4 regions of the Klebsiella sp. RIT-PI-d genome follow, and region 4 is predicted to be linked to each of the others. Evidence: predicted binding sites of a transcription regulator. Region 4 holds the regulator's gene; each other region holds the start of a gene.
What was found. The regulator CRP, encoded in region 4, controls carbon source genes, mostly activating them, when cyclic AMP is high. The targets are predictions, from matches to a motif close to ATGTGANNNNNNTCACAT.
Positions count from the first base shown of each region.

Region 1: the regulator CRP is predicted to act here: its motif matches at 1,201-1,218, upstream of bhsA (multiple stress resistance protein BhsA).
Region 2: the regulator CRP is predicted to act here: its motif matches at 996-1,013, upstream of AC791_RS15100 (CidA/LrgA family protein).
Region 3: the regulator CRP is predicted to act here: its motif matches at 1,063-1,080, upstream of cytR (DNA-binding transcriptional regulator CytR).

Region 1 is NZ_LGIT01000009.1:796,064-798,269, reverse strand. It holds gene mfd (transcription-repair coupling factor) at 1-790, shown strand, start outside; gene bhsA (multiple stress resistance protein BhsA) at 878-1,135, opposite strand; gene AC791_RS10265 (TetR/AcrR family transcriptional regulator) at 1,376-2,011, shown strand; gene AC791_RS10260 (glycine zipper 2TM domain-containing protein) at 2,069-2,206, opposite strand, start outside.
Region 2 is NZ_LGIT01000009.1:1,866,363-1,868,568, reverse strand. It holds gene AC791_RS15105 (CidB/LrgB family autolysis modulator) at 1-552, opposite strand, end outside; gene AC791_RS15100 (CidA/LrgA family protein) at 549-947, opposite strand; gene dusC (tRNA dihydrouridine(16) synthase DusC) at 1,150-2,085, shown strand; gene yohP (small membrane protein YohP) at 2,121-2,204, opposite strand.
Region 3 is NZ_LGIT01000007.1:30,346-32,551, reverse strand. It holds gene cytR (DNA-binding transcriptional regulator CytR) at 1-952, opposite strand, end outside; gene priA (primosomal protein N') at 1,108-2,206, opposite strand, start outside.
Region 4 is NZ_LGIT01000004.1:25,969-28,174, forward strand. It holds gene AC791_RS03435 (phosphoribulokinase) at 1-269, shown strand, start outside; gene AC791_RS03440 (OsmC family protein) at 315-719, opposite strand; gene crp (cAMP-activated global transcriptional regulator CRP) at 1,020-1,652, shown strand; gene AC791_RS03450 (YccS/YhfK family putative transporter) at 1,701-2,206, shown strand, end outside.

The DNA of each region.
Region 1 (2,206 bases), on a different contig from region 4:
ACGGGCAGATCATTTTGGTCTGGCGCAGCTTCACCAGTTACGCGGCCGTGTTGGCCGTTCGCACCATCAGGCCTATGCCTGGCTAATGACGCCGCACCCGAAAGCGATGACCACCGATGCGCAAAAACGTCTGGAAGCCATCGCCTCGCTGGAGGATTTGGGGGCAGGTTTCGCGTTGGCCACCCACGATCTTGAGATCCGCGGTGCAGGTGAACTGCTTGGAGAAGATCAGAGCGGACAAATGGAAACCGTGGGCTTCTCGCTGTATATGGATCTGCTGGAAAACGCTGTCGATGCGCTGAAAGCCGGACGCGAGCCGTCGCTTGAAGATCTTACCAATCAGCAAACCGACGTTGAGTTGCGAATGCCGTCACTGCTGCCGGATGATTTCATTCCTGACGTGAATACGCGCTTGTCATTCTATAAGCGTATTGCGAGCGCAAAAGACGAAAATGCGCTGGAGGAAATCAAGGTAGAACTGATTGACCGTTTCGGTCTGTTACCCGATGCGGCGCGAACTCTGCTGGACATCGCCCGATTACGCCAGCAGGCCCACAAGCTTGGGATCAAAAAACTGGAAGGTAATGAAAAAGGCGGCACCATTGAATTTGCCGAAAATAATCATATCAACCCGGCCTGGCTAATTGGCCTGCTGCAAAAAGAGCCCCAGCATTTCCGCCTTGATGGCCCCACCCGGCTTAAATTTATGCGCGATTTGAGCGAGCGTAAAACGCGCATGGAATGGGTTAGCCAGTTTATGCGCCAGCTTGAAGAGAACGCTGTCGCCTGAGCCTGCTCTTTCTGATATTGCAGGAATAAAAAAAGCCCCACGATAATCATCGTGGGGCTTCCTGTAAGTATCAGGCAGAGGGTTATTTTATTTATAAATTACAGCCGTTCCGTGCAGGGTATTTGGACCGCTTACGGAGGTAATACGGTAGGATTTTGCGCCCATCTCATCGGCTTTTTGCGCCAACTGCGCTTCAAGCGAACTTAGATTTGTTCCGGCATCGGCAGAAATAACACCTGCTTTATGCTGATCTACCGGGGTGGACTGCACCTGGACGGCGGCAAAGCTTGCAAAAGAAAGTGAACTTAATACGGCGGCGGCGATGACGTTTTTTACGTTTTTCATAATAATGACCTTATGCAGATAAAGGGTGAATCGCATTAACTTAACGATCGATAGGTAAATGATAATTGTGATCTGCATCACAGTCAAACACATTTTTATAATGACCGTTATAATAAATATAAAATTATTATCTTTCATATAGATAAGCTTATGAATTTTTTTCAGGTCGTAGTGGTAGCACCGGAGTATATTTATTTTTATAATGGTTATTCATTTAACGTAAATCAGGTAAACGGCATCATGACAACTGACGTTCAACGTTGCACAAAAAAAAGCCGTGGCCGACCGAAAGTGTTCGACAGGGAAGCGGCGCTGGATAAGGCCATGACACTCTTCTGGGAGCACGGGTATGAAGCAACTTCGCTTGCCGATCTGGTAGAAGCGACAGGCGCTAAAGCGCCAACCCTTTATGCTGAGTTCGTTAATAAAGAAGGGTTATTTCGTGCCGTGCTCGATCGCTATATCTCGCGCTTCGCTGCCCGCCATGAAGCCGCGCTATTCAATGAAGAACAATCCGTAGAGCAGGCGCTTCGTGACTATTTCACCGCGGTAGCCACCTGCTTTACCAGCAAAGATACGCCTGCGGGCTGCTTTATGATCAATACTTCTGCGACGCTCGCGGCCTCGTCAAAAGAGATCGCCCGGACGCTCAAAACTCGTCACGCACGCCAGGAGCAAATACTGTGTCAGTTCCTTAGCGATCGCCAGCAGCGCGGTGAGATCCCTCAACAAAAAGCGATCCAACCGCTGGCGCAGTTCCTGAACTGTCTCCTGCAGGGCATGTCAATTAGCGCCCGTGAAGGGGCAAGTTTTGATGATTTGCAGCAGATTATCGCCACAACGTTTAGCCTGTGGCCAAAAATGCTTACGCTTTGAGCAATAAAAAAACCCCTCAGCCTGAGCGATGAGGGGCAAACAGCAGATAACGCTTTTTTATGCTTTGTTATTCAGGATCAGCTGACCGTTATTATCGAGCGGGATCTGCGTACCCGGATCGTTTTTCATCCGAATTTTACCCTGCTGATCGCCGATTTTATACGTTACGTCATAACCAAGCATATTTTCTGACTT
Region 2 (2,206 bases), on a different contig from region 4:
GGCGGTTCCCATCGCCAGCCCCCGGGCGGCTTTAGTGCGGATCCCCATGATATTCAGTAAGGTATGACCGAATACCGCGCCGAGAATACCGACGAAAATAACGCACACGGCGCTAATCGCAGGGATGCCGCCGATACTGCCGCCAACCGCCATTGCAATCGGCGTGGTTACCGATTTTGGCAGCACCGATGCGGCTATTTCCGGTGTCGCGCCCATTAATAGTGCGACGCTGGTGCCGGTGACCATCGCCACTACGCTACCCACAAAACAGATCGTAATAATGGATTTCCAGCGAGCGCGGATTTGATGCAGTTGTTCATACAGCGGATATGCCAGCGCTACCACCGCCGGCTGCAACAAATCGTTCAGGATTTTGCTGCCGCTGAAATAGTGATCGTAGGGAATACCGGTTAACAGCAGAAATGGAATAATGACTACCATGGCGACCAGTAAGGGGTTGAGCAGCGGCATTTTGAAGCGGGCAGCGAGTTTACGGGCCGCAAAAAAGACCGCCAGCGTCAACGGTAGCGACCACCAGATATAGGTCATCATTTTTTAGCCTCCTCCTGGCCGACGACTTTACGTTCGCCATGGATCAGATGTGAACTCCAGCTCACTACCAGAAACACCACCAGGGTACTGATTGCACACGAGACGAAAACCGGGCCAAACTGGGCGCGCAGCACGTCAACATATTGCATTACGCCAACGCCGATAGGCACGAACAGCAGTGCCATATAGCGAATAAGCACATAGCAGCCCGGATTGACCCATTTGGCGGGTAGAATTTGCAGGGCCAGTAAAACAAACAGGATCAACATACCGATAATGCTGCCGGGAATGGTGATTGGCAGCAGCGAGGCGAGGTAGATCCCGGCATATAAACAGGCGTAAATCAGGACAAATGCGCGCAGGTATTGCCAGATGATATTCAGTGTTTTGCTCATGGTCTCAATCCTTACGAAAACGCATTCATCATACAATTAAACTCAAAAGTGTGCTACCGATCACACCATGAATTCGAAGCATACCTGAGATAGAGAGAGGGAACATTAGGCAAATGCACTTATTGCAGCGTGAACGCGGCTGGCGCTTTTAACTATGGCGCGGAGAGGCTAACATAGCGCCTCTTTTTTGACGGGTAAAGATATGCGTGTACTGCTCGCACCGATGGAAGGTGTGCTCGATTCGCTGGTGCGAGGGCTGCTGACTGAGGTTAATGATTACGACTTATGCATCACCGAATTTTTGCGGGTTGTCGATCAGCTATTGCCGGTGAAATCGTTCTATAAACTTTGCCCCGAGTTACATCATCAGAGCCGCACGGCTTCAGGCACCTTAGTGCGTATTCAGCTACTGGGGCAGTATCCTCAATGGCTGGCAGAAAATGCGGCCCGCGCCGTTGAGCTGGGGTCGTACGGCGTTGATCTGAACTGCGGCTGTCCGTCAAAGGCGGTCAACGGCAGCGGTGGCGGGGCCACATTATTAAAAGATCCGGAGCTTATTTATCAGGGCGCTAAAGCAATGCGTGAAGCCGTGCCTGCCCATTTACCGGTGACGGTAAAAGTAAGGCTTGGCTGGGACAGCGGCGCGCGCCAGTTTGAAATTGCCGATGCCGTTCAGCAGGCCGGCGCGACCGAGCTTGCGGTGCACGGGCGGACAAAAGAAGACGGATATAAAGCAGAGCGCATAAACTGGCAGGCGATTGGCGAAATTCGTCGACGACTGACTATTCCGGTGATTGCTAATGGCGAAATCTGGGACTGGCAAAGTGCGCAGGCCTGTATGCAAACTACCGGCTGCGATGCCGTCATGATAGGGCGTGGTGCACTGAACATTCCAAATCTGAGTCGGGTGATTAAGTACAATGAGCCGCGTATGCCGTGGCCTGACGTAGTAGAGTTATTACGCAAATATTCGCGTCTTGAAAAGCAGGACGATACCGGTTTGTACCATGTGGCACGCATTAAACAGTGGTTGGGGTATTTACGTAAAGAATATGACGAGGCGCTGGAGCTGTTCACCGCCATCCGTACTTTTCAGGATTCAGCATCCATTGCACGGGTGATTGACGGCGGATCCTGAAAAACTATCGCCCTCGCGAGGGAGGGCGATAATCATCAGAAAATCATCTTAAACACCCCGGTTACTACCAACAACCCAATCAAAAAAATAATCAAAACAGCCCATAGTAAAATTTTCATCG
Region 3 (2,206 bases), on a different contig from region 4:
GTCCGTGCAATTGATCGAGCAATAACAGCATTGCTTCCCGTCCAATCTCAAAGCGCGGTTGTGAAACGGTGGTCAGCGGAGGATCGCAGAACTCAGATAGCGAAATGTTATCGAAGCCGATGATCGACAAATCCTGCGGAATACGTAACCCCTGACGCTTTGCCCAGGACAGGGCACCCAGAGCCATTATATCACTATGGCAGAAAACAGCCGTCGGTGGCTTCGGTAGCGCCAAAAGTTGCTCCAGCGCCTGAGCACCCGCTTCATAGGTGAAATTACCTCGCGCAATATAATGCGGATCGACGGTAATGCCGCTACGGCGCAGGGCCTGAACGTAGCCCTGTAACCGATAATGACACAGCGGCATTTCTTCCGGCCCGGCAATACACCCGATACGCTGATGCCCCAGGTTATGCAGATAGTTTACGGCGTCAAAGGCGGCGGTCAGGTTGTCGATATGCACCGTGGGCAGTTCCAGCTCCGGCGCGAATTCGTTAGCCATGACCATTGGCGGCAGATTTCGTTGCTCTTCGATACTGGCATCAAACGGTAGCTTTGAACCGAGCAGTAACATACCGTCAATCTGCTTGGTAATAATTAAATCGATAAAGGTTTTTTCCTGCTGATTCTGATGCGCGCAGTCGCCAATCAGTACCAGATAACCCTCTCCGGCAGCCGTCACTTCAATACCGCGAATAATCTCGCTGAAAAAGGGATCGCAAATATCCGGCACAATCACCAAAAGAGTACGTGATTCATTACGGCGGGTGTTTCGCCCGAGCGCCTGAGGATAATAGCCCACATCAATCGCGGCTTGCTCAACCCGATTGCGGGTAGACTGAGATACTTTCTCCGGGTTCATCAACGCCCGCGACACGGTTGCCGTTGAGACGTTTGCTTTCAGCGCTACATCCTTCATCGTTGCCGAAGCAACTGTTTTACTGGTCTTCACCTCTTTTCTCCTCGCATACGCCGCGCAGGCACAGAGACATCCTCTTTCTCTGACATCATCCACACTTTTAACAGATAGTTATCTGAAGAGTTACAGAAATTTCATAGAAAGTGTGACGAACATTAAATTTCTCGATCCTCCTCGCATCGTTTGGCTTAGCCCTCAATGGGATCAACATCAAGAACCCATTTTACCCGGCGAGATTCGGGCAGCGTATTGATTAACGCCAGCGTCCCGCTTACCACATGTTGCAGGCGAACGCGTGAAGGATGCTGGAGCAAAATTTGCCAGCGATAACGCCCGCCGCGTTTGGGCGCAAGTGCCGGTACCGGGCCGAGGATCCACAGCTTATCGTCGGCCAGAGGGCTGGCCTGCAATAAATTACGTAGCTGCTGCAGGAAAACAGGAGCCTGCTGATTATTGTGGTCCTCCGCACGGATCAGCACGTGGCTGGTCCACGGCGGAAGCTGCATCGCCTGACGCTCCGCCAGCGCCTGCTGCGCAAATGCGTCATAGCCCTGGTGCAGCAACGTTTGTAATAAAGGATGCTCAGGATGATGGGTTTGCAGGATAACTTCTCCCTGTTTGCCCGCGCGACCGGCGCGACCTGATACCTGGGTATAAAGCTGAGCAAAACGTTCTGCAGAACGAAAATCCGCCGAGAAAAGTGCGCCATCCACATCCAACAGCGAAACCAGCGTCACGTCGGGGAAATGGTGCCCTTTTGCCAGCATTTGCGTACCAATCAGTATCCGGGCACCGCCGCGATGAACCTCCGCAAGATAGTGCTCCAGCGCGCCTTTACGGCTGGTGGTATCGCGATCGATGCGTGAGATAGGAACACCCGCGAACAGCGGTGTTAATGCCTGCTCGAGCTGCTCAGTGCCCATTCCGACTGGCACGAGATGTGTGGAGCCGCAGGAAGGGCACTGGCGCGGAATAGGGCGCTGGCTATCGCAGTGGTGGCAGCGCAGATGGTGCTGCGCCTGATGCAGAGTGTAATAGTGATCGCAACGCGGGCACTCGGCAATCCAGCCGCAGTCGTGGCACAGCAATGCGGGCGCAAATCCGCGACGGTTAAGAAACAGGATCACCTGATTATCGGCCTGAAGATGCTGACGCATCCGGGCGATGAGCGCCGGAGAAAGCCCGGCCTGAAGTTGCTGCCCCTTTAAGTCGAGCACATGTTGAGTCGCAGGACGCGCATTACCGGCGCGGCGTGTAAGCTGAAGCTGGCGATATTTTTTTTGCCGC
Region 4 (2,206 bases):
CCCATATTAACTTCCAGCGCGTACCCACCGTCGACACCTCCAACCCATTTGCGGCAAAAAGCATTCCCTCGCTGGACGAAAGTTTCGTGGTTATTCACTTTCGTAATCTGGAAGGGATCGACTATCCCTGGTTGCTGGCCATGCTTCAGGGTTCGTTTATTTCTCACATTAATACATTAGTGGTGCCGGGCGGGAAAATGGGCCTGGCAATGGAGCTGATCATGCTGCCGCTGGTTCAGCGTCTGATGGAAGGTAAGACAATTGAGTAAAAGGTGCGCAAGTGCCCGACAGCAAAGGCTTATCGGGCAAGATTATTATGCGGCAATCACTTCGTATGAATGGGTGATATTGACGGCTTTACCCAGCATAAGCGCTACAGAACAATATTTCTCGGCAGAGAGATCGACGGCGCGCGAGACGGCCGCATCTTTCAGATCGTTACCCGTGACGATAAAATGCAAATTGATATGCGTGAACAGACGCGGCGCTTCTTCCCGGCGCTCAGAGGTCAGTTTAACCTCGCAATTTGTGACGTCCTGACGCCCTTTTTGCAGGATAGACACCACATCGATCGCGCTACATCCACCTGCGGCCATCAGCACCATTTCCATCGGGCTGGGCGCTTTATCACCAGAGTTACCATCCATTAACACCTGATGCCCGGAAGCCGACTCACCTAAAAACGTTAACCCCTCGACCCACTTGACGCGTGCTTGCATAACATCCACTCCAGCGTTGAAATTTTCTCCACAGATTACGCGCACATAACAATTCTCGCAACGGAAGACGACCTGCGTCATGCTGAAGCGAGACACCAGGAGACAGGCGGCAAAAGCTATGTTAAAACAGATCAGATACCGCAGTGATACATTGACTTTGACGCATGTATGCAAAGGAATTAGATTTGGCTGCGGAACATACCGACAGTCAACTTCCTCGCTGAGGGACAAACACGATTGCAACCCGGAGGCAGTACCCTTTCGCCGCCGGAGATAGCTTATAACAGAGGATAATCGCGCATGGTGCTTGGCAAACCACAAACAGACCCGACTCTCGAATGGTTCTTGTCTCATTGCCACATTCATAAGTACCCATCAAAGAGCACGCTAATTCACCAGGGTGAAAAAGCAGAGACGCTGTATTACATCGTCAAAGGCTCGGTGGCAGTGCTCATTAAGGATGAAGAAGGGAAAGAAATGATCCTTTCTTATCTCAACCAGGGCGATTTTATCGGTGAACTGGGCCTTTTCGAAGAAGGTCAGGAACGTAGTGCCTGGGTACGTGCAAAAACCGCCTGTGAAGTTGCGGAAATCTCCTACAAAAAATTCCGTCAGCTGATCCAGGTAAATCCGGACATCCTGATGCGCCTTTCTTCACAAATGGCGCGTCGTTTACAGGTGACATCCGAAAAAGTGGGCAACCTCGCCTTCCTCGACGTGACCGGCCGTATTGCGCAGACGCTGCTTAACCTGGCTAAACAGCCAGATGCCATGACGCACCCGGACGGTATGCAAATCAAAATCACCCGTCAGGAGATCGGCCAGATCGTAGGCTGCTCTCGCGAAACGGTGGGACGTATCCTGAAAATGCTGGAAGATCAGAGCCTGATCTCCGCGCACGGTAAAACTATCGTCGTTTACGGCACCCGCTAGAGTCGACACGCGGCGCATTCCCAGTAATGCGCCGATGCTGTTATCGCTATGTGGCGCAGGCTGATTTATCACCCGGAAATAAACTACGCACTTCGGCAAACGCTGGTGCTCTGTTTGCCCGTGGCTATCGGCCTGTTGCTCGGCCAGCTTCAGTACGGCCTGCTTTTTTCCCTCGTTCCCGCCTGCTGTAATATTGCCGGTCTTGATACGCCGCATAAGCGCTTTTTTAAGCGGCTGACGATCGGCGGCGCGATGTTCGCGGGCAGTAGTCTGGCGGTTCAGCTTCTGCTGGCGCAGGGTGCGCCGCTGCCGCTGGTGCTGACCGCGCTGGCAATGGTACTCGGCGTGACAGCGGAAATCGGCCCGCTTCATGCCCGCCTGCTTCCGGCATCCTTAATTGCAGCCATCTTTACCCTGAGCCTTGCCGGTTCTGTGCCTGTCTGGCAGCCAATGCTGCTGTATGCCATGGGCACGCTCTGGTATGGACTCTTTAACTGGTTCTGGTTCTGGCTATGGCGCGAACAGCCGTTGCGGGAATCATTAAGTCTGCTCTA